DNA from 3 places in the Psychrobacillus syltrankelensis genome. Region 3 is predicted to be linked to each of the others. Evidence: a T-box and tRNA genes for the amino acid it is inferred to sense, from the RefSeq annotation. Region 3 holds a T-box; the other regions hold tRNA genes.
What was found. A T-box is a leader RNA that pairs with one kind of tRNA and senses whether it is charged. The one in region 3 lies ahead of argS (arginine--tRNA ligase), so its partner is inferred to be a tRNA-Arg.
Positions count from the first base shown of each region.

Region 1: it has a tRNA-Arg gene. The T-box ahead of argS (arginine--tRNA ligase) is inferred to sense a tRNA for this amino acid. The anticodon was not compared.
Region 2: it has a tRNA-Arg gene. The T-box ahead of argS (arginine--tRNA ligase) is inferred to sense a tRNA for this amino acid. The anticodon was not compared.

Region 1 covers NZ_CM144227.1:3,690,911-3,701,777, forward strand. The annotation lists gene trxB (thioredoxin-disulfide reductase) at 1-228, shown strand, start outside; gene ACTSKG_RS18260 (NUDIX domain-containing protein) at 1,210-1,707, shown strand; gene rapZ (RNase adapter RapZ) at 1,685-2,569, shown strand; gene ACTSKG_RS18270 (gluconeogenesis factor YvcK family protein) at 2,574-3,533, shown strand; gene whiA (DNA-binding protein WhiA) at 3,579-4,520, shown strand; gene ACTSKG_RS18280 (HPr family phosphocarrier protein) at 4,540-4,797, shown strand; gene clpP (ATP-dependent Clp endopeptidase proteolytic subunit ClpP) at 5,381-5,977, opposite strand; tRNA gene ACTSKG_RS18290 (tRNA-Arg) at 6,142-6,213, shown strand; gene ACTSKG_RS18295 (LemA family protein) at 6,513-7,091, shown strand; gene ACTSKG_RS18300 (TPM domain-containing protein) at 7,091-7,903, shown strand; gene ACTSKG_RS18305 (GNAT family N-acetyltransferase) at 7,992-8,438, shown strand; gene ACTSKG_RS18310 (hypothetical protein) at 8,530-9,693, opposite strand; gene ACTSKG_RS18315 (RNA polymerase sigma factor) at 9,668-10,192, opposite strand; gene ACTSKG_RS18320 (glutaredoxin family protein) at 10,340-10,573, shown strand.
Region 2 covers NZ_CM144227.1:243,370-254,236, reverse strand. The annotation lists gene ACTSKG_RS01275 (KGG domain-containing protein) at 1-306, opposite strand; gene ACTSKG_RS01270 (KGG domain-containing protein) at 427-741, opposite strand; gene ACTSKG_RS01265 (KGG domain-containing protein) at 846-1,100, opposite strand; gene ACTSKG_RS01260 (YolD-like family protein) at 1,238-1,612, opposite strand; gene ACTSKG_RS01255 (transcriptional regulator) at 1,612-1,833, opposite strand; gene ACTSKG_RS01250 (DNA ligase D) at 2,233-4,056, opposite strand; gene ku (non-homologous end joining protein Ku) at 4,167-4,997, shown strand; tRNA gene ACTSKG_RS01240 (tRNA-Arg) at 5,760-5,833, opposite strand; gene ACTSKG_RS01235 (hypothetical protein) at 6,028-6,297, opposite strand; gene ACTSKG_RS01230 (GNAT family N-acetyltransferase) at 6,401-6,958, opposite strand; tRNA gene ACTSKG_RS01225 (tRNA-Arg) at 7,298-7,371, opposite strand; gene ACTSKG_RS01220 (metallophosphoesterase family protein) at 7,762-8,262, opposite strand; gene ACTSKG_RS01215 (XTP/dITP diphosphatase) at 8,280-8,873, opposite strand; gene rph (ribonuclease PH) at 8,870-9,628, opposite strand; gene racE (glutamate racemase) at 9,708-10,505, opposite strand; gene ACTSKG_RS01200 (MarR family winged helix-turn-helix transcriptional regulator) at 10,515-10,867, opposite strand, start outside.
Region 3 covers NZ_CM144227.1:2,078,955-2,089,821, forward strand. The annotation lists gene ACTSKG_RS10005 (DUF1028 domain-containing protein) at 1-92, opposite strand, end outside; gene ACTSKG_RS10010 (MBL fold metallo-hydrolase) at 203-1,057, opposite strand; gene ACTSKG_RS10015 (DUF2231 domain-containing protein) at 1,184-1,654, opposite strand; T-box leader at 1,940-2,164, shown strand; partial or broken gene argS (arginine--tRNA ligase) at 2,205-3,868, shown strand; gene ACTSKG_RS10025 (exonuclease domain-containing protein) at 4,033-4,953, opposite strand; gene ACTSKG_RS10030 (YflT domain-containing protein) at 5,069-5,893, opposite strand; gene ACTSKG_RS10035 (HAAS signaling domain-containing protein) at 6,322-7,308, opposite strand; gene ACTSKG_RS10040 (PadR family transcriptional regulator) at 7,295-7,642, opposite strand; gene ACTSKG_RS10045 (YusW family protein) at 7,778-8,218, opposite strand; gene ACTSKG_RS10050 (hypothetical protein) at 8,291-8,518, opposite strand; gene mprF (bifunctional lysylphosphatidylglycerol flippase/synthetase MprF) at 8,595-10,867, opposite strand, start outside.

The sequences.
Region 1 (10,867 bases), 1.6 Mb from region 3:
TTACCTTTAACAAAACCATTCAAAAGCTTAGGTATCTTAAATGATAATGGATATATCGTTACGAATGAAAAAATGGAAACATCGGTTCCTGGAATTTTCGGCGCTGGGGACGTGCGCGAAAAAATGCTTCGACAAATTGTTACTGCAACTGGAGATGGCAGTATAGCTGCTCAAGCTGCACAACATTATATTGAAAATCTTAAAGATAAAAATACTGCAAACGTATAATTTAATGTTATTTTAATCCATTTGTAACCTAATTGAAATAAATAAGGTGTATATTAAGGAGTATAAATACCCCTTTTTATATAAGCAATATTTGAACAGGCTGTTTCTCGATTTTAATCGATGAAGCAGCCTCTTTTTGAGTGTTAATAGAAAATGTAAACTATTCTACTAAGTAATTGTCATACTCAAAAGTATCCGCCTATGCGAGAGCGTAAACGGTCAATACGAGAGCACTCATCGCTAATACGAGAGCAATCCGCTTTAACGAGAGCATTAACGGCCTATACGAGAGGAATCATCGTCAATACGAGAGCAATCCGCTTAAACGAGAGCGTAAACGGCCTATATGAGAGCACTCATCTCCAATGCGAGAGCAATCTGGCTTTACCGAGAGCGTAAACGGCCTATACGAGAGCAATCCGCTTTACCGAGAGCGTTAACCACCTATACGAGAGCACTCATCGCCAATGCAAGAGCAATCTAGCTTTACCGAGAGCGTAAACGGCTGATACGAGAGCACTCATCGTCAATGCGAGAGCAATCCGCTTAAACGAGAGCGTAAACGGCCGATACGAGAGCACTCCGCGCCAATGCGAGAGCAATCCGCTTAAACGAGAGCGTAAACGGCCGATACGAGAGCACTCATCGTCAATGCGAGAGCAATCCGCTTTACCGAGAGCGTTAACCACCTATACGAGAGCACTCATCGGCAATGCGAGAGCAATCTAGCTTTACCGAGAGCGTAAACGGCCGATACGAGAGCACTCATCGCCTATACGAGAGCACTCCTCTTTAACGAGAGCGTTAACGACCTATGCGAGAGCACTTTCCGCCAATACGAGAGCACGCCAGAGCAAATATTTCATCCAAAGCAATCGGGTAGGGAAAAACAAGAGGTTCTTAAAGGGCACATGCGCATTTCAAATGAATTTCATGTATAATATTTAATAATAAGTAAAGATAGTTTTGGAGTGATTATTCTTGCAGCGAATCGCAAATTTACTCATATGCAAAGATGGGCAAGTTCTTTTATTAAAAAAGCCTAGAAGAAATTGGTACGTTGCCCCAGGTGGAAAAATGGAAGTTGGTGAGTCCATTCTGAATTCTGCTATTAGAGAGTTTACAGAAGAGACGAATACGATTCCAATCGACCCCCATTTAAAGGGTATTTATACAATGGTCATTGAAGAAAATGGTAACCAAATAGATGAGTGGATGCTATTTACATTTGTCGCAAAAGATTTAGAAGGAACTCCTTTTCAAGAAACAAATGAAGGCATCCTAGAATGGCATCCAGTAGAAGACTTACATGTATTACCTATGGCTGAAGGAGATCGAACGAATCTGTTATTTGCTGTTCAAGAGCAAGGAATACAATATGGTACATTTGTATACACACCCGACTTTACGCTAATAAAAGAAACGATTCAACAGTCAGTGGAGGGAGAAGTAAACAATGGAAAGTCAGCAAAAGCTTGAAACTGAAGTGGTTATTATCACTGGTATGTCAGGAGCAGGAAAGACAGTAGCAATTCAAAGCTTTGAAGACCTAGGCTATTATTGTATCGATAATTTACCTCCGGAACTTTTAGGAACATTTATCAATTTAATGATAGATTCCAATAAACAACCTCGTAATATTGCAGCGGTAATGGATTTGCGAGGGGGGGAAATGTTTCATACTTTAGTTGATTCGGTTAATAGTCTTCAGGAAGCAACTTCTGTTACTCCTAAAGTTTTGTTTCTAGACGCAGAAGATGAAGTTTTAGTGAGAAGGTATAAAGAGACTAGAAGATCGCATCCACTAGCGAACTCTGGACTTCCTTTAGATGGGATAAAAAAAGAAAGAGAGTTATTATCTGATTTAAAAGGAAGGGCACAATTCATTTATAATACTTCCAAAATGAAACCTCGTGAATTACGTGAAAAAATACAAGATGAATTTTCTGCAAAAGGAAGTAAGATTTTTACTGTAAATATTATGTCATTTGGCTTTAAACATGGTATTCCTATTGATGCGGATTTAGTATTTGACGTTCGTTTTCTACCCAATCCTTATTATATAGAGGAATTAAGATTGAAATCGGGGTTAGATGAGGAAGTTTCTAGTTACGTCTTAAAATGGGTTGACACAAAAACGTTAATCGAAAAGTTAACAGACTTGTTTTTATTTATGATTCCCCAATATAAACGGGAAGGTAAAACTCAACTTGTCATTGCATTTGGATGTACCGGTGGACAACATCGTTCAGTTACACTTGCAGAATACTTTGGAAAACAACTAAAAGCAGACGATAAAACGATTATTACGCACAGAGATGTTACAATAAGAAAGGAATGAAGTAATGAATCGTACACAACACCAAAAGAAAATAGTTATAATTGGTGGGGGTACGGGATTATCAACTTTACTTCGTGGTTTAAAGAAATTTCCAATCGATATTACAGCAATTGTTACTGTAGCAGATGATGGTGGAAGTTCTGGGCGATTACGAGATGAATATGATATTCCACCACCTGGTGATGTTCGAAATGTTTTAGCTGCACTATCAGATGTAGAGCCTCTTGTGGAGGAAATGTTTCAGTATCGTTTTTCCAATTCTACTGAATTAGAAGGTCATTCTTTAGGTAACTTAATGTTAACTGCATTAACTTCTATTACCGGAGATTTTGCCAATGCAATCCGGGAAATGAGCCAAGTATTGAAAGTGCATGGAAAAGTACTTCCGGCTGCAAACCAGCTAGTAACACTTCACGCGCAATACGAGGATGATACAATAATTAGTGGAGAATCCAAAATTCCGAAGTATGATCAGAAAATAAAAAAAGTATTTATTACTCCCGAAGATGTGAAACCGTTACCGGAAACACTTAAAACCATTGCAGAAGCAGATATCATAGCAATTGGACCGGGAAGCCTTTATACGAGTATTCTTCCTAACTTATTAGTAGAAGATATAAAAAAAGCAATAATAAACTCTAAAGCAAAAAAAGTATATATTTGTAATTTAATGACTCAAGCAGGGGAAACGAGTAATTATACTGCTTCAGATCATGTTCAAGCACTTATCGATCATATGGGAAAAAATTTCATCGATACAGTCTTAATTAGCAAGGAAGAGATTCCTGAAAACGTGCAATATTTATATAAACAAGAAAAAGCTTCTCCTGTTAAAATAGATGTGGAAGTATTAGAAACATTAAATATAGAAATCGTAAAGAAAGATATTTCAGTTGTGTATGATGGTGCAGTTCGCCATGATTCCATAGAAGTCGCAAAATGGCTAGTAGAGTATGCGGGTTAATAGAATAATCGTTAGCAGTCTCTAGCAAGAAAGGGGGAAACGGATATGTCGTTTGCTTCTGAAACAAAAAAAGAAATGACGCAAGAAGAATCGAAACCATGCTGTGCAAAAGCTGAACTTTCCGCACTTATTCGGATGAATGGTTCTTTGTCATTTAGCAATAAAATGCTTAGTTTAGATGTTCAAACAGAAAACGCCGCAATAGCAAGAAGGCTATATACTTTGATAAAATCTTTATACCCATATCAAGTAGAATTGCTTGTTCGAAAAAAAATGAGATTGAAAAAAAATAATATATATATTTGTCGTGTTCGTGAAGGTGCAAAGAATTTACTAGAAGATTTGAAAATATTAAATGAGGGCTTTCAATTCGAATATTCGATTTCAAAAGAACTTGTGAAAAAGAATTGCTGTAAGCGTGCTTATTTAAGAGGAGCTTTCTTAGCAGGAGGATCCGTTAATAATCCTGAGACGTCTTCCTATCATTTAGAAATTTATTCATTATATAAAACACATAGTGATGCACTCGTAGACCTGATGAATGAATTCGAGCTAAATGCAAAAACGATCGAACGAAAAAAAGGCTATGTTGCTTATTTAAAGGAAGCAGAAAAAATTTCCGATTTCTTAAGCATTGCTGGTGCACATCATGCATTATTGAAGTTTGAGGATGTTCGAATTATACGAGATATGCGAAACAGTGTAAATCGTCTCGTTAACTGTGAAACGGCGAATCTAAACAAAACGATTAGTGCCGCTATTAGACAGGTTGAAAATATACGATTTATCGAGAATTCGGTTGGTTTAGATCAACTACCAGAAAAATTAAGAGAAATTGCAAGGTTGCGTGTTGAATATCAAGATGTTACATTGAAAGAATTAGGTGAAATGGTTTCGACTGGGAACGTAAGTAAATCCGGTATTAATCATCGTTTACGAAAAATAGATGAAATTGCAGATGCACTTCGTAGAGGCGAGACAATTTAGTGAAATGGAGCGTATAATCATGACAGAAAAACATGTGGAAGTGAAATTACCAGCAGGGTTGCAAGCAAGGCAAGCAGCATTATTTGTTCAAGAAGCTAATCGTTATATTGCTGATGTTTACTTAGAAAAGGAAGATAAAAAAGTAAATGCAAAAAGTATTATGGGAATTATGAGCTTAGCAATAAGCAAAGGAATAACTGTAAACTTAAGTGCTGATGGCTCGGATGAAGAAGAAGCAGTAGAAGCGCTAGCAAAATTTATCTCAAATGAAGCATAGAAATTAACGCCTCCCTCGTCATTCCGGACGAAAAGGCGTTTTTTTTTCGTTGATAAGTCACATAGTTCGGAAAAGCTGTTTACGTCTTGTAAGGTAGGTGCTTATGGCGCCGGTTTAGGTGCTGATGACATCTAGTAAGGTGCTTATGGCGAGGGTTTAGGTGCTGATGACCTCTAGTAAGGTGCTTATGGCGCCGGTTTAGGTGCTGATGACCTCGGTAGGTGCTTATGGCGGCGGTTTAGGTGCTGGTGACCGCGGTAGGTGCTTATAGATACGGTTTAGGTGCTAATGACATCTAGTAGGTGCTTATGGCGGCGGTTTAGGTGCTGATGACATCTAGTAGGTGCTTATGGAGACGGTTTAGGTGCTGATGACCTCGGTAGGTGCTTATATGTGGTGCTCGGGCTAGGTTATGTGGTACTCGTACCTATTTATGTGGTACTCAGACTAGGTTATGTGGTGCTGGTTCCAATTTATGTGGTGCTCAAACTGGGTTATGTGGCACTCAGAATGTGTCCAAAAGTAGCTATCCTTCGCAAAAAAATACCCAAGGAAATTGGAGTTTCCCTGGGTACAATTGTTATTAAGCTTTTTTCATTTCGCTACGGGAAATGATATGGTCGATTAAACCGTATTCTTTAGCACGTTCTGCAGTCATGAAGTTATCACGATCTGTATCTCTTGAAACGACTTCTAAAGGTTGGCCAGTACGTTCTGCCATAATGCCATTTAACTTGTCGCGTAGATATAAGATACGTTTAGCAGCAATTTCGATTTCAGTTGCTTGCCCTTGTGCTCCACCAAGTGGTTGGTGAATCATAACTTCTGCATTAGGAAGCGCATAACGTTTCCCTTTTGCTCCAGCAGTTAGTAAGAAAGCACCCATAGAAGCGGCCATACCGATACAAATCGTTTGTACATCTGGTTTGATGAACTGCATTGTATCGTAGATTGCCATACCAGAAGTAATGCTTCCGCCTGGGCTATTAATATAGATGGAGATATCTTTTTCTGGATCTTCTGCTTCTAAAAATAATAGTTGGGCAACGATGGAGTTAGAAACATTATCGTCAATAGCGCTTCCAAGCATGATAATACGGTCTTTTAGTAATCGTGAATAAATGTCATATGCGCGTTCCCCACGATTTGTTTGTTCAATAACTGTAGGAATTAAATTCATCCTGATTGCCTCCTTCAAAGGTGGTATTGTAAGTTGTTTACTGAGAAATATTCTCTCAGTTGTAACTTTATCATACACATTATGGTCAAGGAAGGTCAAATTTTAAGCTTCAAAATGATAGGTTGAATTTTGCACGTTCTATTTGTATAATAGATAAGTCGCTTGTCCTCGTAGTGTAATGGATAACACACAAGCCTCCGAAGCTTGGAATGTGAGTTCGATCCTCGCCGAGGGCATCAATACAATAAAAACATGGAACACTTTAATCATGGTATCACATGGTTAAAGTGTTTTTTATTCAACGTAAGTTCGATGCCATCTATTTTAATTTTTTGTTCTGTTGGTATAGGATCATGATGGTCCCTAATATTATCTATTCTAAACGTAAACTATTCTATTCATCTTTACCCTACAATCTTTATATTAATCAAAGCATTTTTTGAAACCATTTAATGTTTTTTTCGTATAGATAAGTAGGTTTCGCATTTTAGTTTTAAAGGTAGAAATATAATATACTTAATTAGAGGTGAATGAGATGAAGAAATTATTAGGACCGCTAGTAATTATTATTGTGATTATTGCTTTTTTTGCGGCTATATTAGTACCGAGCTATAACGGTTTTGTAAATGGAGAAGAAGATGTCAACCAAGCATATGCTCAAGTTGAAAACCAATTACAACGTCGTATGGATTTGATTCCAAACCTTGTGAATACAGTAAAGGGCTTTGCTTCACATGAAAAAGAAGTACTTAGTAATATCGCGGATGCACGTTCGAAATTAGCAGGGGCGAATACACCGGCGGAACAGGCAACTGCGAATGATCAGTTATCTGGAGCACTGAGCAGATTGTTAGTAGTAGTAGAAAATTATCCTGCTTTAAAAGCAGATGCAAACTTCCGTCAATTAATGGATGAACTTGCTGGAACAGAAAATCGTTTATCCGTTGCAAGACAAGACTATAATGAAGTAGTTTCAAACTACAATAAAAAAGTAAAACGTATGCCAGGAAGTATTGTTGCTTCTATTTTTGGCTTCGATCAAAAAGAATATTTTAAAGCAGACGCAAATGCGAAAGATGCCCCTGTCGTTGATTTTAAAGGAGATGGCAAGTAATGAAAAAAGTTGCGCGAATGCTCATAGTTGCGCTACTTTTATTTCTTTCTATCCCATTAGTAACGGTAGCTGCATCTGATATACCAAAACCTATTCCTGGTGAATCCTACGTGCAAGACTATGAAGGATTTTTGTCTCCATCGACAAAAAAACAAATAGAAGAGCTTGGACTCAAATTAGATAAAGCAACTGGTTCACAAATTGTCGTCATGATTATCAATTCACTAAATGGGCAAGACGTAAATCAATTTAGTGTAGATGTCATAAGAAAATTTGGAATTGGGGATCCAAAGAAGAATAATGGTGTTTTATTTGTAATAGAAACAGATCCTACTAAAAAAGGTAATAGAGATGTATATATTTCAGTCGGCCAAGGCCTTGAAGGGGCATTACCTGATGGGAAAATTGGGCGTATACTGGATGAATATACGTATCCATTTTTAGAACAAGGTTCTGTCAATGAAGCAGTTCTTTCTACGTATCAAGTGCTCTATAATGAAGTAGCAAAAGAATATGGATTAGAAGGCGAGCTCTTGGAACCGCAAAATCCATCTTCATCAGATGAAGGTTTCTCGTTTTCCACTATTATTGGAATTGTGGTTGTAATTTATTTCATATATACAATCATGAGAAATGGTGGAGGCGGCGGAGGTAGTAACGGTAGAAGACGTCGCTCTATTATGTTTGGTCCGGGAAGTTTCGGAGGTGGCTTTGGTGGCGGCTTCGGAGGCGGTGGAAAAGGATCAGGCGGAGGTTTCGGTGGCTTCGGCGGTGGTAGTTCCGGAGGCGGCGGAGCTGGACGTAAGTGGTAAATTATAAATGGAAAAGGCCCTTAGTTGGGCTTTTTCTTTGTTAGAATTTCTTTTTGTGTACCCAAAGTAATGAATGGGGGATTTGGGAATGAAACTAGTAGAGATCAACAAGGATAACTGGCTTCAGACGGTTTTTTTGACGACTAATGTGGATGGGAAGGCGTCCATAGTAGAAAAATTTGTAGCCTCCAATGCGCTATCTATTGTGCAATCCATTTACGAGACTGGATGGATTGTTCGAGGAATAGAGTTAGATAACAAGATTATTGGTTTCACGATGTATGGATTAGATGAAGATACTAAGAATTATTGGATATGTCGATTAATGATTGATTACGCCTGTCAGGGGAAGGGCTACGGCAGAGAAGCAATTCAGTTGATATTGGACGAGATGAAGCAATTGGATGGCTGCGAAACGATCTATCTATCAACCGAGCCAGATAATGAAGTAGCTATAAAACTATACGAAAGCTTCGGATTCCAAAAAACAGGTAAGATCAGTGAAGGGGAAGCGGAGTTTGTTTTGAAATTATGAGTGGGGAGAGAGCGAAGACTCTTCTTTTTTTTATGTCGCAAAAAATCTAGCTTTCAACAAGAAAAAACCAACAATCAGTTGGTTTTTTTGATTATTGTTTTTCAGCTAATTCATCTAGCATCGTCTTGATCCCATCATATATTACGACATGTGGTCCAGTAGTGATGTCGCCATGAAATCCTAAATCAAAACCTGGAGCAAACATTAGCACCCCATCCTCATATAATGTAATGGTATACAAAGTTGTTCCTTTATCTACCTCGTTTGTTAGGAGAATGTGATAATTATCAATTCGGAGAAGAGCTTCAGACCTCTCTTTGATTTCTTGCTCTGATGCCTCTTTGATAGGAAGAAGATCAATAGGTGCCAAAATAGAATTTATTTGTTTTCTATTGGATGTACATCCATGGAGATTTCTCTCTGTATTATCATTCTCGTAAATCTTACCAGTGAAGCAAAGAGTGTCAAAGGATATGGTATCTCTAAAAGATGGTGTTCTTACATCATTGTCTCCAACATATGCGCTAAAATTCTTTATTTTCTCTATAAGCTCCATGCTTCCCCCACCTTTAAAACTATTATATCTACCTATTTTTCCAGGTTCAGAAGTAGAAAAAATAAATTCTTCTCGCAATGTATGATAAATTTTCTGGCCTTGGCTATTCGTTAAGGAAACCTCTATTAATGGGCGATAGATATTCGGATGATCTTTTTCCTGTTTAATCTCTACGTCCTCTAAATGCATCTCTATATCTGTATCTTCTAGGTAAAAATGATATTTGAACACTAGATTGGAACTAATTAAGGATGGCAGAAATCCTTCAGTAAAGTATTCACCAAAAGTGGTTTGATAATAATCCATTAGGTCGGTGTATTCCTTTGATTTTACAAGTTGATCATACTCCTCTTGGTTCTTCGTTACCGTTTTGCTTTGGAGGTTCCACCAATCGTTAATTAAGCGCAAAAGCTCTCTATCCGGTCCGTTATATTCACGCTCTAGTACTGCCATGATAACCTCTTCATTGGTAAGAGGCTTAGTCGATTGCTCTATCTCTGTAGGAAGAGAGTAGGTAATGATTAAAAAAGAGGCGATCGCTATTACCGCTAATGAAATAATTGCTGGAAAGACTTTTCGTCTTCTCTTTGATTGCATTCTTTTCTTTAGGGCTAACCATGTGTGACGCCTTGCTTCATCTGAACGCTCCACATCTTTCATTTCCTCGAAAAGCTCATCGAATTCTTTTGATGGTTCCATTTGCATGACCTCCTTCCTGATGAAACTCCTTTTTAAGTGCCTCAAGTGCTCGTGTCATTTTCATCTTTACTTTTGCCTCGGTCCAGCCAAGTATATAGGCTGTTTCTTGAATCGAACATTCTTGTATCTTGCGAAGGAGCAAGACTTCCTGATAGTCTTTTTTTAGTTTACTTAAGGAGACATACATCCTAGAAAGTTGCTCCTTTTGTTCAAATCGACTTTCTGGTGATCGTGCGTTTATTTCTAAATCATGCTCTTTATCAAAGGAGAAAAATTGAATAACTCTTTTCCTTCGAAAATAGTCATAGGTCACATTACGTGCTATTTTTAATAGCCAGGTGGCAGTTGAAGCTTGCTTATTAAAGGCTTCTAGCCCTTTATATGCTTTATAAAATGTTTCTTGTGTGAGATCTTCGGCACATTCTCTATGACGGACAAGTAAGTATATATAGCTGTAGACTCGATCGCTGTGCTCTCTGTATAGCTGTTCCATTTCCATCTTCTGACCTCCCCTTATTGCTATAGACGAAGGAATAAATAAAAAGTATCACTTTTATTTTACCTTTTTTAGGATAAGTGTTCCTCCAGTCTAAGTAAAAGACTATAATTAAATGTATAATATTATTTTTTGGAGGGATGATATAAAATGGTTGTCCAATTCTACACTAGACCAGGTTGTCATTTATGTGAAGAGGCGAGGCTTATGCTGAAACTTGTACAGGAAGATGTAGCGTTTGAGATACATGAAGTGAATATAGAAGAAGATGAGGAACTTCATGAAAAATATATGCTGATGATTCCAGTTGTTGAATTTGAAGGTGAAATTATTCAATACGGACAAGTAGATTACGCAACAATACTGGAAACATTACTTAAATAATGTTCCAGACTTTTTTAAAAGATTTACTTCGAATCGCAATTTATCTGCAATAAATCGCAAGATAGGAACTTAGAATCGCAAGTTCACCTTTCCGAATCGCAAGATCACTACTCTAAATCGCAAAATCACGACTCCAATTCGCAAGATAAGCACAAAATCGAGATACCTCTTCAAATCGGAACTTCTTTACGATAATTCGCAAGTTCTGCATATTATTCTCACAATATTTCCCAAAAACAATGCATTAGTATTGCTTATCTGAATATAATATTGTATGATGATTTTAGAAATTCA
Region 2 (10,867 bases), 1.8 Mb from region 3:
TTAGTTGTTATCACGTTGTTTACTACGTGCTTCGCCGCCTTTACGTCCCGCTTCTTCTTTACTCATTTTGCCATTGTTGTTATTATCGTGCTGACTACTACGCGCTTCGCCGCCCTTGCGTCCGATCTCTTCGTAAAAGTCCCGGTCATGGTTTTCGGAAGTCGCTTCTCCACCTTTACGTCCGATTTCTTCGTAAAAGTCTCGGTCATGATTTTTAGAGGTAGCTTCTCCGCCTTTACGTCCCGCTTCTTCTACAGTCATGTTTCCATTTTTGTTTCTGTTGCGATTGTTTTGTTCGTTAGCCATTAAAATTCCTCCTCTAATTTTATATCAAGCTTGTAATCAAGCTCGCTATTTATATTTCCAGTGCTCAAAAAGTGAAACATCTATTTTCATATTTCAATAAGTTATCCAGTAATTTAATTTCTAATTCTTATTGTCGTTATCACGTTGTTTACTACGCGCTTCGCCGCCTTTACGACCCGCTTCTTCTCTACTCATTTTGCCATTGTTGTTATTATCGCGCTGATTACTACGCGCTTCTCCGCCCTTGCTTCCGATTTCTTCGTAAAAGTCTCGGTCATGGTTTTCGGAAGTCGCTTCTCCACCTTTACGTCCAATCTCTTCGTAAAAGTCTCGGTCATGATTTTTAGAGGTAGCTTCTCCGCCTTTACGTCCCGCTTCTTCTACAGTCATGTTTCCATTGTTGTTTCTGTTACGATTGTTCTGCTCGTTAGCCATTATAAATTCCTCCTCTATTTTTTATCATGCTTGTAATCAAGCTCGGTATTTAAAGTTAAACATCTATTTTCATATTTTTTTAAAGTTATTCATTAATTTAACTGTTACTTGTTATTTCCACTATCACTATGTCTACTACTTGCTTCTCCGCCTTTGCGACCTGCTTCTTCTCTACTCATTTTGCCATTACTGCCATTGTCCCGCTGATTACTACGCGCTTCTCCACCTTTACGTCCGATTTCTTCGTAAAAGTCTCGGTCATGATTTTTAGAGGTAGCTTCTCCGCCTTTACGTCCCGCTTCTTCTACAGTCATGTTTCCATTGTTGTTTCTGTTACGATTGTTCTGCTCGTTAGCCATTATAAATTCCTCCTCAAATTTTTTATCAAGCTTGTAATCAAGCTCGCTATTTATATTCCCACTATATATTGTATTAAACATATTTTTTCATATTTTATATCAATTACATCTCAGTGTTATTTCCACTTCTCTTTGCTCTACTCAAATATAGTCACGTCAACTATTTCACTCAAAGTTAATGTAAATGATTGAAAGGTATCTTCCATTTCAATTACTCGTCGATTTAAATCCACCCAAGTAATCCGACCCGTCCGATAAAAAAATTCACCGTCTTTCCATGTTTTCATTTCCACATCTACATTTCTTTTCATAGCAATTTCTATTAGTTCTTGTATTGTTTCTAAATCCCATTCATCCAATTGTGGACGTGGTGCTTTCTTGGATTCTTCGTTATATTGTCGAATGAGTTTAACGTGTTCCGGTAACATCATGGCCACCCACTTTTTTGAACCTCTATCTTGGACTTTAGATAAATCGAGTTTTTCATCGAAGTGATCATTAAAAAAAGTCATTAGATTATATCCTTCTTTCTGTTCATGACAGGAATGCAAGCAAGAATATTTTCAATAAGGAAAGTACGTTTTGCATGTCGTGTGAAACAATATGCTTGAAATGATTCACCTTGTAACTTCAATACTTTTATCCGCCGTTTCGTGACTTCGCCACTTCTCGATAAATACATAACATCCATTAATTGACCGTAACGCATGGTTTTCAAAAGGCTTTCTTTCACATTGATCCCTCCACAAAGAACGTTTGTTCTTATTTTATACAAACATATGTTTTATATCAATGGAAAATACTTCTGCACGCTAATTATTTATTCTTTGTATCAATTTCATAACTCAAAGTTGAAATGTAAAAACATATATAATATTCTCTTAATAAATAAGCAAGATATCCGCTATCGGCGGACGCTTTCCGCGGGGTGAGCGATGAGCCATCACCGCCGCATTCGCGTCGTTTGCGATGTCTCATCTGTCTCCGAGGAACGAAGGCTAAGAGCGCCACATCGTGTGGCAACGCCTTCGTGACCAACATCCTGTTGGCCTCCGTCTGGAGTCGCCGCCTGTCGCTCCAATCAATAAAATAACCTTGTTCATGTTTTAATAATTAAATGCTATTTATGCAATTAACTCTTTAACTGGTAAAGGACATTCGCAAACTTTTGTTCATCTATTTTTTGTCGAAAGTTACAAAATGGATTAGCTTGCTTATTTAAACGATCTAGAACGGATGGAATTGTAAATAAATCTGGCTTAAGTGAATCACACACTTCCTCCCATTTTAACGGAGTGGCGATTAATCCTAGCTCATTCCCCCTCGGAGAATAGGGTGCAATTATCGTTTTCCCTTCATGATGCTGAACATAGTCCAAGTACAGTTTATTATTACGGTTCTTTTTTAATCGTTCAGTAGTAAACCATCGCGGTTCTTGTTCACATAAGAAATCACAAACAAATTTCGTAAACACACGAGTGTCCTCATAGGAAAAAGTATTTAAAGGCAGTGGAATATAAATTTGAATTCCTTTACCGCCAGAGGTTTTCACAAAAGATGGTAGTTCAAAATGATCAAATATAGCTTTCATTTGTAATGCTGCTTCGACTGCTAAAGAAAACTCTTTAACTGAAGGTGGATCCAAATCAAAAACAATTTCGGTCGGTTTACTTGTTTGGATAGTTTGGAAAGGAATGTGCAGTTCTAACGCAAGTTGGTTTCCAAGCCACAATAAAGATTCCACATTATTACATAAAACAAAACAGTTATCATCTACTTGCTCTGTTGTTATAAAACTAGGGAGATTATCCGACCAATTTTTTTGGTAAAATTTTTCTCCTGGTACTCCATGTGGAAAACGAATGACGGTAAGTAGTCGATCCCTTAAAAATGGAAGAAGATAAGGAGAGACAATTTGTAAGTAATATAAGTAATCATCTTTTAAAATATTTGTTGCTGGCCAAACTGGTTTTTCAGGATGTGTTACTTGTAACTTTTCAGGAAGTGGATAAAGTTGCTTTTGCATTTGCTTCCAACAACATTCACTCGACTCTTTTTCAAAATTAAATGCATGAAAACTTGGTTCTCTTAAACTTTTTCCATCAAAATCTATACAAGCTATCTCCACACAAATGGATGGTTCAAGAATCCACACATTTTCAGATGTTTTTGTTCCATTGGCTTGAAATAATGCAATTAAAGTTTTTAACTCCTCTTCTTTAAGACCATGACGAAAAGTAACTACTTCCAAAAGCTGCTCATTATGATATACGGAACCATGAAAATAGCTATTGCTTTTATCATATTTTATTAAGACAACACTTACATATCTCCAGTTCTTTATTTTCAACCAGTTAGCACTGCGTTTATCTTTATCCCAACTACTCGTTTTCCTCTTAGCGATAATCCCTTCTCCGTTATTAACAACTATCTCGTCCCATAATTTTTCACTATTTTGAAAAACATTTATTGCCTGTATGCGATTAATATCTTCATAATCTATCGAAATAGGTAAATTAATTCTTTGAAAGAGCTTATTCAATTGTTGCTTTCGTTTTGAAAAAGAATCACTAGTTTGACTTACTCCTTTAAATTTCAGAAGGTCGAATGCAATATAATGGCACGGAAAAGATTGAGAGTGACTCCTAATACTATCTTCATTTTTCATTCGTCCTCTTACTTGAACCGTAGAAAAGTTACTTTGGAAATTATTCTTTAAATAAACCAACTCCCCATCAAATGTTAATGGCAAGAAAGGAGAAATACGTTCATACATTTCCTGACAAAATCGAATGATCTCAGGAAACATTGAATTTAATTTTTTTCCATTTCGGCTAATAAGAATTGGTTCGTTTTCCCATACTAATATACACCGAAAGCCGTCATATTTTGCTTCATATAACCAGTCTTTACCTATGGGAATTTCTGTTGCATCCGTTAGAAGCATAGGTTTCAATTTTTTATCCTCTTTTCTCTTTTTCCTAGCTTTTGACTATTTCTCATGACTAATACATAAAATCATCAAAAGATTGCATAGTAAGAAGAAAACGAAGAAGGTGAAGATATATGCATACGGTTTGGAAAGGAAGTATTAGCTTTGGTCTAGTCAATATTCCGATTAAGCTTCATTCTGCGACCGAAAATAAAGATATAAAACTAAGACAATTGCATAAAGAATGTCATACCCCAATTAGTTATCAAAAGGTTTGTGAAGGTTGTAAAAAAGAAGTGCAGAACGAAGATATTGTAAAAGCATATGAGTATTCTAAAAATAAGTTTGTCATTTTAGACGACGAAGAGTTGGAGAAATTAAGAAAAGAAAACGAAGACAAAGCAGTGGAAATAATTGATTTTGTGAAATTAGAGGAAATTGATCCTATTTATTTTGAACGTAGTTATTTTATGGCTCCGGATAGTGGTGGAGGAAAAGCCTACTCACTTTTGAGAAAAGCTTTGCTCGATTCCGGAAAAATAGGAGTAGCCAAAATAATGATCCGCTCCAAAGAGCAATTGGCAGTCGTTCGAGTATATAAAGATACACTAGTGATGGAAACTATTCATTTTCCAGATGAAGTGAGAAGCAATGCAGATGTTCCCAATATACCGAGTGAACAAATAGTTGTACAAAAAGAACTTGATACAGCGCTACTATTAGTAGATCAACTAACGACTACTTTTGATCCCGAGAAATATACAGATGACTACAGAACCGCATTAATGGATTTAATTGAGGAAAAGAAAACTGGAAACCAAATTGTAACTGCAACGGGTGAAAAGCAACCAACTACTCCTTCAAACGTGACAGATTTAATGTCCGCTCTCCAAGCTTCTCTTGATAGAACTAAGAAGAAAAAGCCTACTACAAGGAAGAGAACAGCGAAGGTAAAGACGTCTTAAAATGGCTGGCATTTCAGATTAGAAAACCGCAAGCGGCCATTAAGTACATCTTGTCTTCACTAATTCCAGATTGCTTTGGCCGAAACATTAACTACATCCTTACCGTTAGAGTCATGGATCGTGAAGTGACGTCACTTCACGATCCATTTTTTTCGGTCATCTTGTGGCGGATGTTTGTCCGTCGCCCTTTTGAATTATTTAAAGGCAAGGTGCTTTTGGTTTAGATAATGAAAGATAGTGTCCCGTCTTACTCTTTTAAATGCGGACGAAGATACAATTTCGTAAGCGGCTTCGCTACTTATTAATCGATAATACTTATTTTTCTCTATGTCCACTTACCCTATAGACAAGCCTGCATCGGAAATCATACTGTTCCTGGCATGAAAATTTAGATAATTCTTAAAAAAAGTTTTTCCCCTTTTTACCTTTTAACATATAGATAAATCCTAAGATAAAACAGAATGCAAAAATAAGTAAGGAAAACGAAACAAATATAAGGATACCCATCGAATTACCCCTTTTTATAACTATAATATCACAAATTAAAAAATGTAAGATAAATTTCCCAACAAGATCTGAATGCTCTAGAAATCAAAGACAATTCAATTCTCGAGGAATGTTAGCTAAATAAATTTGTAAAAGGTATACCTCCTGTACAATTTCAACGGAATCCTAAAAACAAAAAACGCTTCAATTCCTTTATATAATAAGGAATTGAAGCATTTTTTTGTTGACTCTAAATGATCTATCAGAGCCTTGAAACGTCCCAGGAGAGATTCGAACTCCCGACCGACGCCTTAGAAGGGCGTTGCTCTATCCAGCTGAGCTACTGAGACTTAGAGTAAAGAAATTATAGCTTCATTGGAACAATATCTTCATAACGACCAAATTTAGCTACTTAATTATTATAATGGAAAAATAACTTTTTGCAAGCCTTAAATAACTTTTTTTATGGGAACGATTCGCAAATAGCAGATTAGAATCTAAAAGTTGCTAGTAATGCTGTTTTCTACCTTTCAAAACCCTCTCGTTACTTGTAATTCATTAAATGTTCTTCGAGTTTCTGCAACTCTCTTAGTGAAACATCATCGTACTTTTCAATTAAGTTAACTAAATCTTGTTGCGAATTAAATTTTGTAGTTGAAGCGTTACCAAATGCCACACCGACTTTTTTCATTGCCTTTCCGATATCACCTATTTTTTTTGCGTATAAAACTTTATTATTCCTAAAATTCACATCCCATTGACAATATTCGCTAATTGCCGAGGTTATACCTGAAAATAAAAAAGACACCCACAAATAGTGAGCGCCTTATATAATATATGAAGTTAGTATACCGCCGCATACTTTTGTGAAAGAGCTACAACTCATGGGAGTGATACTATATTTCATAAAAAACCTACTAATATTCACTTTTCAATATTGAAAAGATGGCAAGATCAACATACTTTCCATTCTCAAATTCATGTTGTCTCAAAACACCTTCTTTACTAAAATTTAATTTTTCCAATAATCTTATAGATGATTTATTTTCCGGTTCAATTTTCGCTTCTATTTTATTTATTTCCATTGACTTAAAGGCAAAATGTATTATGCTGCTTAAAGCCTCTTGCATAACACCTTTCCCCCAATATTTAGGATTTAAATCATATCCAATTTCTATACGACTATGTTCTTTTTCATAATTCAAATAACCACATGTACCAATCACTTTATTGGTCTTAATTTCTTCGATTACCCATCTTAAACCAGTCTGTTCCTTGAAAATTTTATCATACCAATTCAATTCATCTATTGCATCCTCAACTGAATCAAATGATGTTAATGGAAGATACTTAATCACATTTTCATCAGAATAAAGCACAAAAATATCTCTGCAATCATCAACTATTCCTTTTCGTAGAAGGAAGCGTTCTGTTTCTAATCTAGGAAAGTCTTTAAATTCGAACTTTATATTCATAAAAAATCCCCTTTTTCGGCATAAATTACATTTTATATATTATAGTAACATATTATATGGTTGTTAAATCGATATCACACTATCAGATTACTTTCGATTGTCTTGCACATGTCACACAATTTTTTCGCTTCGGCTTCTTCCGCTAGTTCTTGTTCAAGAAAGGCTGCAATGTTTACCATTGCATTTAATTCCATGCTACTAGTGGTAGCGTAATATTATCTTTTCGTTTTATCTGCATCATTTGTTTTTTTGAAAAAATAAAAAACCTTATAAACGTTGCTGTAACAACATTTACAAGGTTTTCTACATTAATTCATTTGTTATAATTTGTTACTGTAACGTCCCAGGAGAGATTCGAACTCCCGACCGACGCCTTAGAAGGGCGTTGCTCTATCCAGCTGAGCTACTGAGACAAGTACTCCCCCACCACACAGATAGGAAAGACAAGATTTATTATATAATGACAAACAATTTAAGTCAACGCTATTTCGAATTTTTTTCTATAAATTTAATAATATTCGTTAGCTGTAACTTTTAGAAGTTCAAACTCCTACCCCAATACCTAGAATACTGAAAAAAGTATATTTGGAAAGGTACTTGTTCATATGATACCTTGTGTAGTTTAAAGAAGTATCCGCTCGACTCCTGCGGGAAGGCTAGGGCGCCTCGTCCTGAGACGCCTTCATGACCAACATCGTGTTGGCCAAGGAGGCTCGATTCTTCTCCCTAGGAAAACGAGCGGTAAGCATAGGAAAACATAGAATATTTTTAAATTACTTACAAATTAATAACCCATTTTAAGCTTAAAATTCAAAATCAACTTGTTCTAGTAATTGGTGTTCTTCAGAAAAAAAGAATATACCCCATTTTTTGTCCAGTTTTTCAACGATTGCATAGCTTTTTTCTTTTCTTCCCCGAGGCAGATGTAAGCTACCAGGATTCACAAAAAGAATTCCATTATTTACTTCAGCACCGAGTAAGTGTGAATGACCGAAGCATACTATGGACGCTTGTACTTCTTGTGCACGATAAAATATTGGCATAAGCGTCGATTTTATTTTATATAAATGACCATGTGTTACAAAGATTGTTTCGTTTTTCACTTGAAAAATAACTTCATTAGGAAAGGAAACATCAAAATCACAATTTCCTTTCACTACATGGATTTGCTTGTCCTCAAAATAAGAATAGTCCAGCTCACTATCACCGCAATGAATAACAGCATCCACATCATGGTGATATTGCATAACATTCTCCATCGTTAGTAAATCGCTATGTGTATCACTCATTATCAATAATTTCATCGGATTACCTTCGCAATTTAAAATAACTCGGCAAGATTTTCGGATAATTTTTTAAGCGCGTTTCCACGGTGAGAAATCGCTCCTTTTTCATCCGATGATAGCTCTGCCATCATTTTATTTTCAGATGGGACATAAAAAATCGGATCATATCCGAATCCATTAGTCCCTTTTCTTTCTTTTGCTATGACACCTTCACATGTACCTCTTACCGTTAATGGTTCAAGGTTAGGAGATACGACTGCAATAGCACAGACGAATCTAGCAGTTCTATCCGAATCTTCTACGTCATTAAGCTCTTCAAGTACTTTATCGATATTCGCCTCATCGCTTTTCTCTTCTCCTGCGTATCTCGCAGAATAGATACCTGGGCGACCGTCTAAAGCGTCAATTTCAAGACCACTATCATCTGCTATCACCATCGTTTGTAAGCGCTCAGAAAGGGCTGTCGCTTTAATTAATGCATTCTCTTCAAACGTATTGCCTGTTTCTTCGACATCCATATCGTTTGCGACATCATGCAATGTTAGTACTTCATATCCGTGAGGTCCGAATAGTGCTTCAAAGTCCTTTGCTTTACCTTTGTTCTTAGTAGCAATAATTATATTTTTCATTCTGTTACCTGTCCTTTGTCACCAATTTTAGCTGCTAAATCACCAAGTGCAGCACGTTGCACTTCCATTAATTGTTGAATACCAACTTCCCCGTACTCAAGTAACTCCAATAATTGACTTTTCGAGAAAGTTGCTTCCTCGCCTGTCCCTTGTAGCTCTACATATTCTCCACTGCTCGTTTGAACAATGTTCATATCAACGGAAGCAGTAGAATCCTCTTCATAATTTAAATCTAATACTACTCCAATATTTTCTACTATTCCAACGCTTGTTGCAGCTAAATATTCACGAACTGGAAATACTGATAAACCCTTTTCGAAGTATAATTTTCCAAGTGCGATTGTAAGGGCGACAAAAGCCCCTGTAATACTTGCAGTTCTTGTCCCGCCATCTGCTTGTATTACATCGCAGTCGATCCAAATGGTCTTCTCTCCGATGCTTTCTAAATCCACTACAGAACGCAATGCTCGTCCTATTAGACGCTGAATTTCCATTGTGCGACCTGTAACTTTCCCTTTAGATGCTTCTCGCTGTGTACGGGATTCTGTAGCTCGTGGAAGCATGGAATATTCCGCTGTAATCCATCCTTTACCTTGTCCTCTTAGAAAAGGCGGTACTCTGTCCTCTATCGTTGCATTACAAATAACTTTTGTTCGTCCTACCGTTATTAAAACGGAGCCTTCCGGATGAATTAAATAATCGGTTTCGATCTGAATCTCTCTTAATTGATTTACTTCTCTACCATCTGTTCTCATTGTTATAAATATCTCCTTTTCCAACTGACACATAAGCAAAAGAAAACCCCGTTATTCGAGGCTTCTTAAGCTAACAGGGTTATGTGAATGATATGGTTCTTACATCTGCATTCGTTAATTCCAACCACTTTTCTACAATTGTTTTAAAAATAGGAATAGATCCAGTTGTATAAAATATTGGTTCTTTATAGCCGACAATCGGATTATGCATGTGATGGAAATTTAAGTATTCCAATACTTCTTGGGCTGTTTCCTCCGCAGATGAAAGTACTATCACGTGAGGTCCAACTGATTCCTCAATATATTTTTGTAATAAAGGATAGTGTGTACAACCAAGAATAACGGTGTCAAATTGTTCGTTTTTTAATGGTAATAACGTGTTAAAAACCATATCACGAGCAAATTCACCTTCATACTCATTACTCTCGACAATAGGCACAAAAGTAGGACATGCAAGTGGAATAACTTTACTCGACGAATTTAAAGATGCTATCGCCATTTCATAAGCTCCACTTTTTATTGTACCGCTTGTACCTAACACTACGATTTCATTTTTTTTTGTAGCTTTCATAGCTGCACGTGCTCCTGGAAAAATAACGCCAATTACTGGAAATGGCATTTTTTTACTCAATGAATTAAGTGCTACTGCAGTAGCTGTATTACAAGCTATGACTAGCATTTTTACATTCATCTTAGATAGAGCAATAGCCAGCTGCCAAGTAAATTTACGTACTTCTCCCTCAGAACGTGGGCCATATGGACATCTTGCGGTATCACCTATATAAATAATTTCTTCATTCGGTAAAAGTCGCATAATTTCTTTTGCGACCGTTAAACCGCCAACTCCAGAGTCTATAACGCCAATCGGGGCTTTCACTTGAATTCCTCAGTTCTTTTTCATCTCTTGGTGTAGTTTTCCTAATAATGTTGATAGATTTGCTACTTCGTCTGAATTAAATTGATCTAGTATGTCTTCTAAATACTGTTGTCTTTTAGCAATTACTTCTTCTATAATACGTTCGCCTTCTTTTAACAAATGTATACGCACTACTCGACGATCTTGTTCATCTCTAATCCTTTGAACAAGTGTGCTTTTTTCCATACGATCGATTAAATCTGTCGTAGTACTGAAAGCTAAATACATTTTATTTGATAAATCACCAATTGTCATGTCTCCATGTTCAAAAAGCCATTGTAATGCCACAAACTGTGGGGGAGTAATTGTATAGGCATGTAACA
Region 3 (10,867 bases):
GGCACAACCGCTCCAACACTTAAAAATTTTGATGCTACCGCTACCCCTAATTCTTTTGTTTGTGGATCAAATCCAACAATAGAAAATGTCATAAACATACCCCTTTCATTTTCATAACTCTACTAATCTATATTGTATCTTTATATTCTGAAAATTAAAAGAAAGGATTCCATTCCTTTTATAAGAATGGAATCCTTAATGGTTAGTTATTTTCTTTCACGTATTTCCCAAAACTAGGCTTGGCGATACGATCAAACTCATTTGCTAATTTATGCAAACTATCCGATAACAAATCTCCAGACATTGGTAAACCATGCCCTGTAATTGCTACTGTTGGATGTAGTTTTTCTAGTGTTTTCACTGAAACCTTTGCTGCCTCCCAGTCTGTTGTAAGATATCTCGGAGGTCCGCTTATTTCTTGCTCTTGCGTTAACACTTTATATAAATATTCTTGTTTTACTGTAACAAATGCATCCCCTGCAATTAGTACTTTATCTTCTTCTCTAAAAAGTGAAACATGCCCTGGTGAGTGACCTGGAGTATGAATCCATCTAAAGCCAGACATATGAGGAATCGAACCATCAGATGGTAAGGCTTGTACATAATTACCTAAATTTATTGGGTCATTCGGAAACATAGAAGAGATTTTAGCGACAAAGCCCCCTTCAACTGTTGGATCAGGTTCAGGATAACTTTTTGCGCCAGTTAAAAAAGGTAATTCTAAATTATGTGCATAAACTTGTATATTCCACTTCTTTACTAATTCAATAATTGCACCAACATGATCAAAGTGACCATGTGTTAAAATAATCGCACTAGGTTTTTTATTTCGACCAAAGCGTTCTTCAATTACTGATATTATTTCATCACTAGAGTGAGGCATGCCAGCATCAACTAAAACGAATTCATTAGAATCAGGATGCCCTACCAAACAAATGTTGACAATTTGTATTGTGTAACTATATACATCCGGCAGTATTTCGATTCCCATACCACTTGCAATCGAAGTAGCAGGAATAAACTTATAATCATCTCCATAAGTAAAAGAATTATCCATAAAACTCCTCTTTTCATTCATCATTATGAATAGCTTCTCACTCTAGAAAAAATTTATACCAAACTTGAAAAAGTAATAGAAAAAGACTTCCTAATATTTAGTAACTAATGGAAGTCTCATCATATTTTACTTTGTAGTTTTATTTGTTATCGTTTGATTTTCATAAACAATTTTTCCGCCTAGATGACCTGTAGTAGCTAATGTAGTTATACCTACAATACTTAATACCACAATTAGAACGGTTATTAACCCATTTCTCACAGCCATGTTTTTAAAAATGTGAAATTTTGTATTTGGATGTTTAAATAAAATTTTTATTACTGCTAACAACCCAAAAGTAATAACTGAAATATTTGCTAGTAATGAATGCAACTCGACGGTATCGTGTAGGGACCTTCCCCAATGTTCAAACGCAAATCCTTCTGCTCCATCTCCTGTAAGTAAACTGAAAACTCCAGTAATCACTCCGATTATAATTAAAAATGTACCAACCTTGTTCCAAAAATCGCTTTTTAGAATTACATTCACAATTTCAATGATGCCGCCTAGAACGAGAAGAGCAATTGGAAAATGAACAATTAAAGGATGTAAAGGCATAAAATCAAGCTCCTTTTAAAAGATATGGCTCTGTTAAACGATAATGCATATAGGCGCTGTGCCAATAGCCTTTCTCAGCTGTAAAAAATAGATGCTTCTACAAAACAACAACCTAATTTTACAGAGCAAAAAAGATATAAGTTCATTATAAAAGACAAAACTGAAATTTTAATGAAAATAGAGTTAAAATGCAGTTTACCACTCTCTTTTGTAAAAAAACAGTTTTTAGGCACTGAAATTAACTAAATTTATTGACAATTGTATTTCTATTTGATAAATTCAAGTACAATATCTTAGATAAAGAGAGTAACAACATCGGGTTATTAAGCGAGCTAGGGATGGTGAGAGCCTAGTTAGGAAGAAGTTGTGAACCGCACTTTAGAGATGCTTTATATGAGATGTATTTATTAATACTTTTCATATAGCCGGTGACTCACCGTTATGGAGAAAGTGGCCTAAAAAATAGGCAATTTGAGTGGTACCGCGGAAGTGCAAGCTTTCGTCTCATTTTTTTGAGACGAAAGCTTTTTTATTTTTAGGAGGCGTTCAGATGAAACAGAAAGTAATAAGTATTCTTCAAAATTTCACCACTGAGTTAATCGAGGAGCATATGATCGAAGTACCTGTATATGATCATTTAGGAGATTACTCTTTACCTTGCTTTTCGTTTGCTAAAAAACAAAAAAAGTCACCATTGTTAATTGCACAAGAACTGGCATCTCAAATTTATGATGAGAACATCGAAAAAGTACAAGCGACGAATGGATACGTAAATATTTTCTTCAAAAGAACATCATTTACTGATACCATCATAAATACAATTCGCAAAGCAGGAAAACAATACGGTTCTACAAATTTAGGAGCAGGCGATGTTGTAACAATTGATATGTCCTCTCCAAACATTGCAAAGCCATTTTCTATGGGCCATTTGAGATCCACAGTAATTGGAAACTCTATTGCATTACTTCTAGAAAAAAGTGGATACCAACCCGTTAAAATCAATCACCTTGGAGACTGGGGTACTCAGTTCGGAAAATTACTTGTAGCTTATCGATTATGGGGAGACAAAACGAAAGTTCAAGATGCTCCCATCCAAACATTATTAGCACTTTATATTCGCTTTCATGAGGAAGCGGATAAGGATGATTCTTTAAATGACCAAGGTAGAGCAGCTTTTAAATCATTAGAAGATGGTGAGGAAGACGCGTTGGAGCTTTGGGAATGGTTTCGAACAGAATCCTTACATGAATTCCATAAAATTTATGACCTACTTGGCGTAACATTTGACTCCTTTCAAGGAGAGGCATATTTCAATGACAAAATGGATCCTATTGTTGAAGATTTATTAAATAAAAACCTGTTAATAGAGTCGGATGGTGCACTGGTAGTTGATGTCGGTGAGAACATTCCGCCATGTTTAATAAAAAAGTCGGATGGCGCAACACTATATGCAACAAGAGATATTACTGCTGCAATTCATCGCAAAAAAAATTATCATTTTAAAAAATCTTTATATATTGTAGGAAATGAACAGAGCTTGCACTTCGTTCAGTTAAAGAGTGTATTGAATAGAATGGGATATGAATGGTCGGAAACTCTTCAACACATTCCTTTCGGATTAATATTAAAAGATGGTAAAAAATTATCAACTAGGAAAGGCAAGATTGTCTTATTAGAAGAAGTGTTGAATGAAGCAATTAAACTAGCGGAGACAATAATAGAAGATAAGAACCCCTCTTTAATAAATAAAAAAGAAGTTGCTAAAAAGTAGGGGTCGGTGCCATTATTTTTAGTGATTTAAAACAACATCGAAAGCATAACATTGATTTTGATTTGAAGAAAATGCTCCAAACAGAAGGAGAAACAGCACCTTATGTTCAATATACTTATGCAAGAGCATGTTCTATTTTAAGAAAAGTTCAAGATGTCAATATCATAGATGTTACTGCGGTAAATGATTTTGAATGGAAAATAATTAAATCACTTCAACAATTCCCTAGCATCGTTAGACGAGCTACAGATGAGTACGATCCTTCGATAGTTGCAAAGTACTCAATAGATTTAGCGCAATTATTTAACTCTTTCTACGGAAATGTTCACATAGTAAACAGTACAAGTGAATTGTCATATCGCATTGCGCTTGTACAGTCTGTAGCTATAGTATTAGAAGAAGCTTTACGACTTTTAGGAATTAAAGCACCAAGTGAAATGTAGCATTTTAATTGTCTACCTGTAAATATCATGTATCTTAACAGAAAAAACGCGAGACACCATTTATTCCCGAGTGCTCTGGACGAAACATTTGCTCTCGTTAGAAAAGAAGACTTCCTATTCGTCTCATAAGAATAGGAAGTCTTTAACTTTATTTAACTAAAATATTAGGAATTGTATCGAACTAATCTTAAAAAGTCTTGTTCTCCGACGATTTCAATTGGTAATCCATGACTAATCATTTCTTCTACTTTCTTCATTTTTGTACTTTTTATACCCTGTACATACTTTACTAAATCATTGTCTCCAACTACTAAAACGTTTGTAGTACTATCAACATTACCCTTACATTGGGCTCCACAATTAACCGCTAGTTGAGCTGCTTGAATCCTAGTCATTGAAACCATTCTCCCCGTGAACACAATATTAGCTCCGTAAAATGGATGCTTTGTATTCGTCATTTTCACTTCGGTTTCTAGAAATTGCATAGATGTATCTTCTTTATTTTGTTTTGAGTGGGTAAGTTGTTTTTTCGTAGGATTTGGGCTACCTATTTTTAGTTTGTGTAGGTTTAATAGTTCTTGTACAGAATTTGTTCTCGTTTTCTGCATAGCCCCTAATGTTATTAAAGCCGCTGCTCGAGCATCTTCCAGAGCATCATGATGCCTTAGGCTAATGCCTAAATAATTCGCCACAGTAGAAAGTTTGTGATTATACAAATTTGTCCAAACTTTCTTTGCGATTTGATAAGAACAACCAAATTGGAAATTAGGGTAAGGTTCATGAAAGTTGGTTAATGATGCACGTAAAACGCTAATATCGAAACTAGCATTATGTGCAATGATTGTTTGATTTTCGACGAACCCTTTAAAATCTGGCCAAAATTCTTCAAATGTTGGAGCACTCATAACCATATCTTCTGTAATACCATGAATTTTTGTATTGTAGTAATGAAACTCACTTAATGGATTAATCAACGTATGTATCTCTTCTTTAATCTTTCCGTCTTTTACTTGCACAATTCCAATGGAGCATACACTCGTCCGTAAACTATTGGCTGTTTCAAAATCAATTGCAATAAAGTCCATTTGTGCTCCTCCTCTTCAATTACTTAGACTTAGATTATCTCATATTCTATCAAACACTCAAAACCCCTTGCAGCTTTTTAATGCTACAAGGGGGTTGTCCATTATATCAGTAAGTTTAATACAGTCTATTCATAGGATTGATATCATCCAGTTGTCTTTCTCTTTCTCGTTTTTCCTCGTATTGCTCCGAAGTTTGGCTTTCTTCCTCCAAAACTTCACTTCCAAATGCAGCTGGCCCTAAGTTAGGATCTATACCTGGAGACTGCGCACCATATTTTTTATCTTCCTCGGTAATACTTTCATCGATTGTCGGTCGATGTTCTTTTACAATCTTATCTTCTTGCGTAGAAAATCCAATATGGTTTTCCTCTTTTGCTAGGTAAGGATCCGTGGCAAATGTCTCTCCTCGAACAAAACGATCTTGTGGTTCATCCAATCTCCCATCTGTTTCATTGACAAATTCATTAGTAGAAGGAGTAAATCCTTGTTCTTTTGAATAGTCACTCAGCAGTTCTTCCTCTCCAGAAAATCGAGATTGGATAACATCTGTTCCAACAGTATTCGTATATTCAATATCATTTTGCTTCTTTCCAAAATTATTATCCGAATGAGTTAAAACATCTGTGTATAGAACGATACTTCCATTTGAAACTTCTTTTGAATATCGTTCTGTTTCCTGATCATTTAAATCTAATTTCCGTAAACCTTCTGTAACTGCATCTTCGCCAGTAAACCAGGATTTAAATGTATCCATAAAAGACCCAGCTTCATGGGTAGAGACATCTGAATGACGATTAAGTGTGTGTAAGTGTGCATTTTCCTTAGATATAACATGAATATCGCTTTCCGCGTATCCTTGCTCTTGCAGGAGTTCCAATTTTTCATACATCTCTTCCTCTGTACGAGCTAACTCAATTCGTCGATTTGATTCAATGTTCATGGTGATTCCTCCTCTTTTCTGTCTTATTTACTGTTTACCCTTGTAAGAACGCTGAAAACCCTTTATATCATTTTTTAATATTTTTGTAATAAATAGATTTAAGAAATAAGCGCCATTTAAGGGCATCTTATCTTCACTAATTCCTAAGTGCTTTGGACGAAACATTGGCTACACTATTACCAGTTTTGGATCGTGAACTGGGTCACTTCATGATCCATTTTTCGTTAACCTTGTGACTGATGTTTGTCCGTGGCCCCTCTTGGAATTTGTGAGGACATGATGCGTTTGGTTTGGATAATTAGAGAAAAAATACTTTCCATTTTTTTAAAAGCTTCCGAAGGTACCATTAATACCGGTTGAATGCAGAAATTATTTTCACGGTAGCTTTCATGAAATATGCGCCAGAAGAGTTGCATCCGCATCTCCTCTTAACTACTAATATTCGCTTTTCTAAAACCTTTAATTACATCAATAAACGCAAATGCTATGAATAGGAAAATAAGTCCTACTGTAAATGAATTTCTCATTTCAAAAGAAGTATTAAACATGCCTTCCAAATAAGCTATAAAATCTAGATTTATCAAACTAGAATTACCCAATAAAACAATTAAAACGATAGAAGATATTACATGTCTAATTAAGTTAAATATTGCTATTCTCATAGTCCATTGACCTGCAATGAATTTATAGCATACTAAAGTAACTTCTACACCGATTGCTACGACGACTATAAACCAATAAGATTGTAAAACTTCTTGATTGAAGGAAGGTAATGTCATTTGTAATTTACCGTGAATATTTTCATATACACCGAGTAACCGTACTGCATTAAAATAAACAGCTGTAAAGATTCCTATTTCCAATAAACTTCCGAATATACTAGATTTAGATATTTTTTTCTCTTTCAAAATAGGAGAAATATTTTTCAAGTCGTCTGGTGTCCACTTTTTTAATGGCAATTCATCTTTTGAAGTATCGGTACGTTCCAAGATTGCAAAGACAAGAGTAATCCAAAAGAATGTCTGTACCGAAGTACTTAGAATTTCAAGTATACCTTTGCCAATAGTAGCAAGAATTATATTGATCTCTGTTTCATTTGCGTTATACGTGAATACACTCTCCGAAAACGAAACTATGAGAGCAATAGTAGCTGCAATCGGTAATATCATTTTCAATAAAGTTACATATACCTCGAAATAACGTGGTCCTATCAAATGCATTGGTCTATCTAAATAGCCGCCCGCAAGAGTAACTGGGCTGCCAAGATTAACAAGTGCTTCTCTCACATCTTCCTCCGAATAATTTTCTGGTAGCATATCCTCAATTGTCGACTGTAACTCAAGTGCAATATCCTTTCTATTCTTTTCAGGAAGTCTACGAGTTACTTCGTGGATATAAATATCAATTAGGTGCATCGCCTTCATCTCCTTTCATTAATGTATAAAGTTCTTTTGACGTTTTTTCCCATTCAGCTTTCAACTGCTCGAAAATTTTAATTCCATATTCGCTCAATACATAATACTTCCGAGGTCTGCTTTCGGTTGTATCCCAGTTGCTTACCACTAGCTCTTGTTTTTCTAATCTTCGAAGCAACGGATATAAAGTACTTTGATCAATTTTAACTTCAGATTTTTCCAACAATTGAACAAGTGAATAGCCGTATTGTGGAGTACGCAACTGGCTGAGTACCGCTAAAGTCAACGTCCCACGTCTTAACTCTGTTACTAGTGAATTTAATAATTTTGTCATTTTCCACCTCGCAATTTATACTATATGACGTACACTATACTTTATACTATGCATCATACACTATTGTTGTTCCTACATCAATTAATTTCATAACAAAAAAGCCAAGTCATGTAATTTAAACACGACTTGGCTGACTTATTTCTTTTTTTTATCTTTATATACTTTGTGTTTTCCATCTGAAAATTCAACCTCTAAGTCGAATTTTGTGTAATCTTCCACATCAAATGCTTTGGATACCTTCTTTAAGACATCGTCTTTGCTCATATCTTTTGATAATTCTATTTTTTTTAACATTGGTTTCATCTCTTCGTATGCTTTATCGCCCTTTAACTTCTTTGGTTCAATTCGATTCACATATTCAGCCTCTATTGTCGAACCTTTTATCTCCATAGAAGCTTCAATTGCATCTTTATGATCTGCTGTATCTACATCTAGATCGAAAGATCGAAAACCAAATTCACTCTTTTCGTCTGCTATTGACGCACTTTTCACTTTTTCTTTATCTCCACAAGCGCCCAGTAATAATGCGATAACTAATAAAGTACATCCATATATCGAGTATTTTTTCATTTTCATGATATCCCCTCGTTGTGTTGTTTTATTGCTAACTAAGGTATATCCATAAAAATAGTTTCGTAAACGATATGATTAATCGGGATAACGTTCTTCACTTGACGAAGTTGATTTTGTTTCACGCTTATGTTCTTCATCTTTTACTTTTTCATTTAACTCTTCTACAGGAATTGGATCGACAGTTTGCATCTCTTCATCTTTATCAAAAATACTTTCCTTTTCCGTTTTTACCAAATCAGGATTATCCAATATTCGTCCTTTTATGTCTTGACGCTCGCGATCTTCCGACGACTTATCCATCATAATTATCGCTCCTTTTCCTATTGTTATCCTTTATTTAACCTCTTTCCTAGACGTTAAACCTCTTTGCAACAATTAGTTAATAAAATCTTGTAAACATAGACCACCATTTTTTTCTTTGGACAGGTCCTGAACGTGCTATGAGCAAAGAGACTTGTGCCATCGTTATTGGCAAGGATGACTTTTTTCGAAGTGCCAAATATTTAGGTTCCCAATGATTTGCATATTTTTCTTTAAACATCTTTAACCCTTTAAAGTGGTAGACTACCTGACCGTATAAGAAAATCTGATAAGCAATTTTCTCAGTTAAGAAAGAATATTTAGATAAACCTACGTTCGCTAAAGGAGCCATTCCTAAATTAAACTTGGAATAATTCTCTTCTTTGTACCATTCAAATAATTTGATAAACAAATAATCCATTGTGGCATTTGGAGCATTCTTTCCATATCTCATCAAATCAACGGAAACCATTTTTCCGCCATCGTATGCAGGCATTATATTACAAAAAGCTATGGTTTTCCCTTCAATATCAGTTACTAAAGCAATTGGAATAGATTTTAGATAGGAGGGATTAAACCATCCTAGAGAAAATCCTTTTTCTTTTCGCCCATCCAACCACTCATCTGAAATTGGTTTTAAACTGGCAATAAACTCATCTGAATGCGGGGGTTGAATTACTTTAAGTTGATACCCTTCCCTCTCCAGTTTATTTTTATTGGCACGCAAATTTTTCATTTTCTTTCCAGCCAACTCAAAGTTAGGAAGATTAACAAAAGCTTCTTCTCCAAGTTTAAAAAACTCATAACCATTTTCATGAAGATAAGGGAACATTTTAGAAGTAACTTGATAATAAACCGGTGTATAGCCATATAAGTTAGCACGATCATAAAATTCTTCCATTGTCCGAAGAATATCTTTTTTCTCCCCTATTAGATCACCTAAAACGATAAGTTTATCAGAATATTTCTGAAAAGTAAGCATCACGGTTTTAGATTTATTCCAATATATATACTTATCATGAAGAAAAATTAAATGCGATAGCACGGTACCACCATATTTTTCGAGATGTTCTTTAATTTCACTTTCATATGTTGTAGATTTTTCAAAAGGAAAATGCCGTGGTTTATTAAGTAAGTATCCTAAGGACATGTAAAGGATTGCAAGAATGATCCCTATAATCGCACTAGTAAATAAATCCGTTGAATCTGTTATGACGTATGGCTGCAATTTTACTGGAATTGTAATAATTGATGACGGTAAGTTAACATACCCAATAAACAAGAATATCCCTAAAATAATTGTAATTCCAATAATATCTACAATTGATTTTCCCCAAGTAGGTACAAAATTTTCTCTATAGAAACGTTTCTTAGACATAAGAAGTATGAGGAAAACAACTAATACAAATGTTGCATCTTCGTAGTCAAACCATTTGGATAAAGAAAAAACTGCTGCAACTACTAAAGCAACTAGGGTTAAATCGTACGCCCATTTCACTCGATATTGAATTCCTCTAGTTAACATTAAGAGAGAAATCCCTAAACCAACCGTAAACTTATGAGAGAAATTCATCACAGGTAAAGCTAAAATTTCGTTTGCCAACTTTACTCTTTCAAGTGCTGCGGGAACTGCTGCAGATAATAATAAAAGAATTCCAGCCAATAAAACAAAAATAGTAACAAACCAATGGCTAATATTTTGCAAAATAATTGTTGGTATTCGATTTAACTTTTGATTTAGTTCTCCCCAGAAATAAAGTAATAATGTAACTGCTCCAAGTAAAGCAGGAATGATAAAATAACTAATTCTATATAAAAGCAATATCAAAAGAGTTGTTTCCGTCGGAACACCAAGTCCTTCCATTCCAAGCAAATACATGAGATCAAAGGAACCTATTCCACCCGGCAACATACTTATAATACCCGCGAAGGATGCCACAATAAAAGTTGCAAACATACTAGTAACCGATACTGAAACCCCTAGAAATTCAGAGATAAGATAAATCAGTAGAAAAGCAAAACTCCACTCCATAAGAGAAATAACAGCTAAAGAAATAATGCTCTGTTTACTAATACGTTCCGGCGCTAAAGTATCCTTCTTCCGTTTTATACTAATTAGTAGGATTGGAAAATATAAAGCAATTCCTACAAGGGCAATGTGTATCCATTTAATTTGAATAAAAATAGGTGTATGAATAATTCCAAGTAATGGTAGCCAGCTTAATATGGACATACCAGATAAGTAAAAGAGAGTAATTAATCCTATTCCTTTTACAAGTGCTTTTTTCTCATAGCCGTGTTGGCCATAAAAAAAAGTTCGAATCATCATTCCTGCGATTCCACCAAAACCTA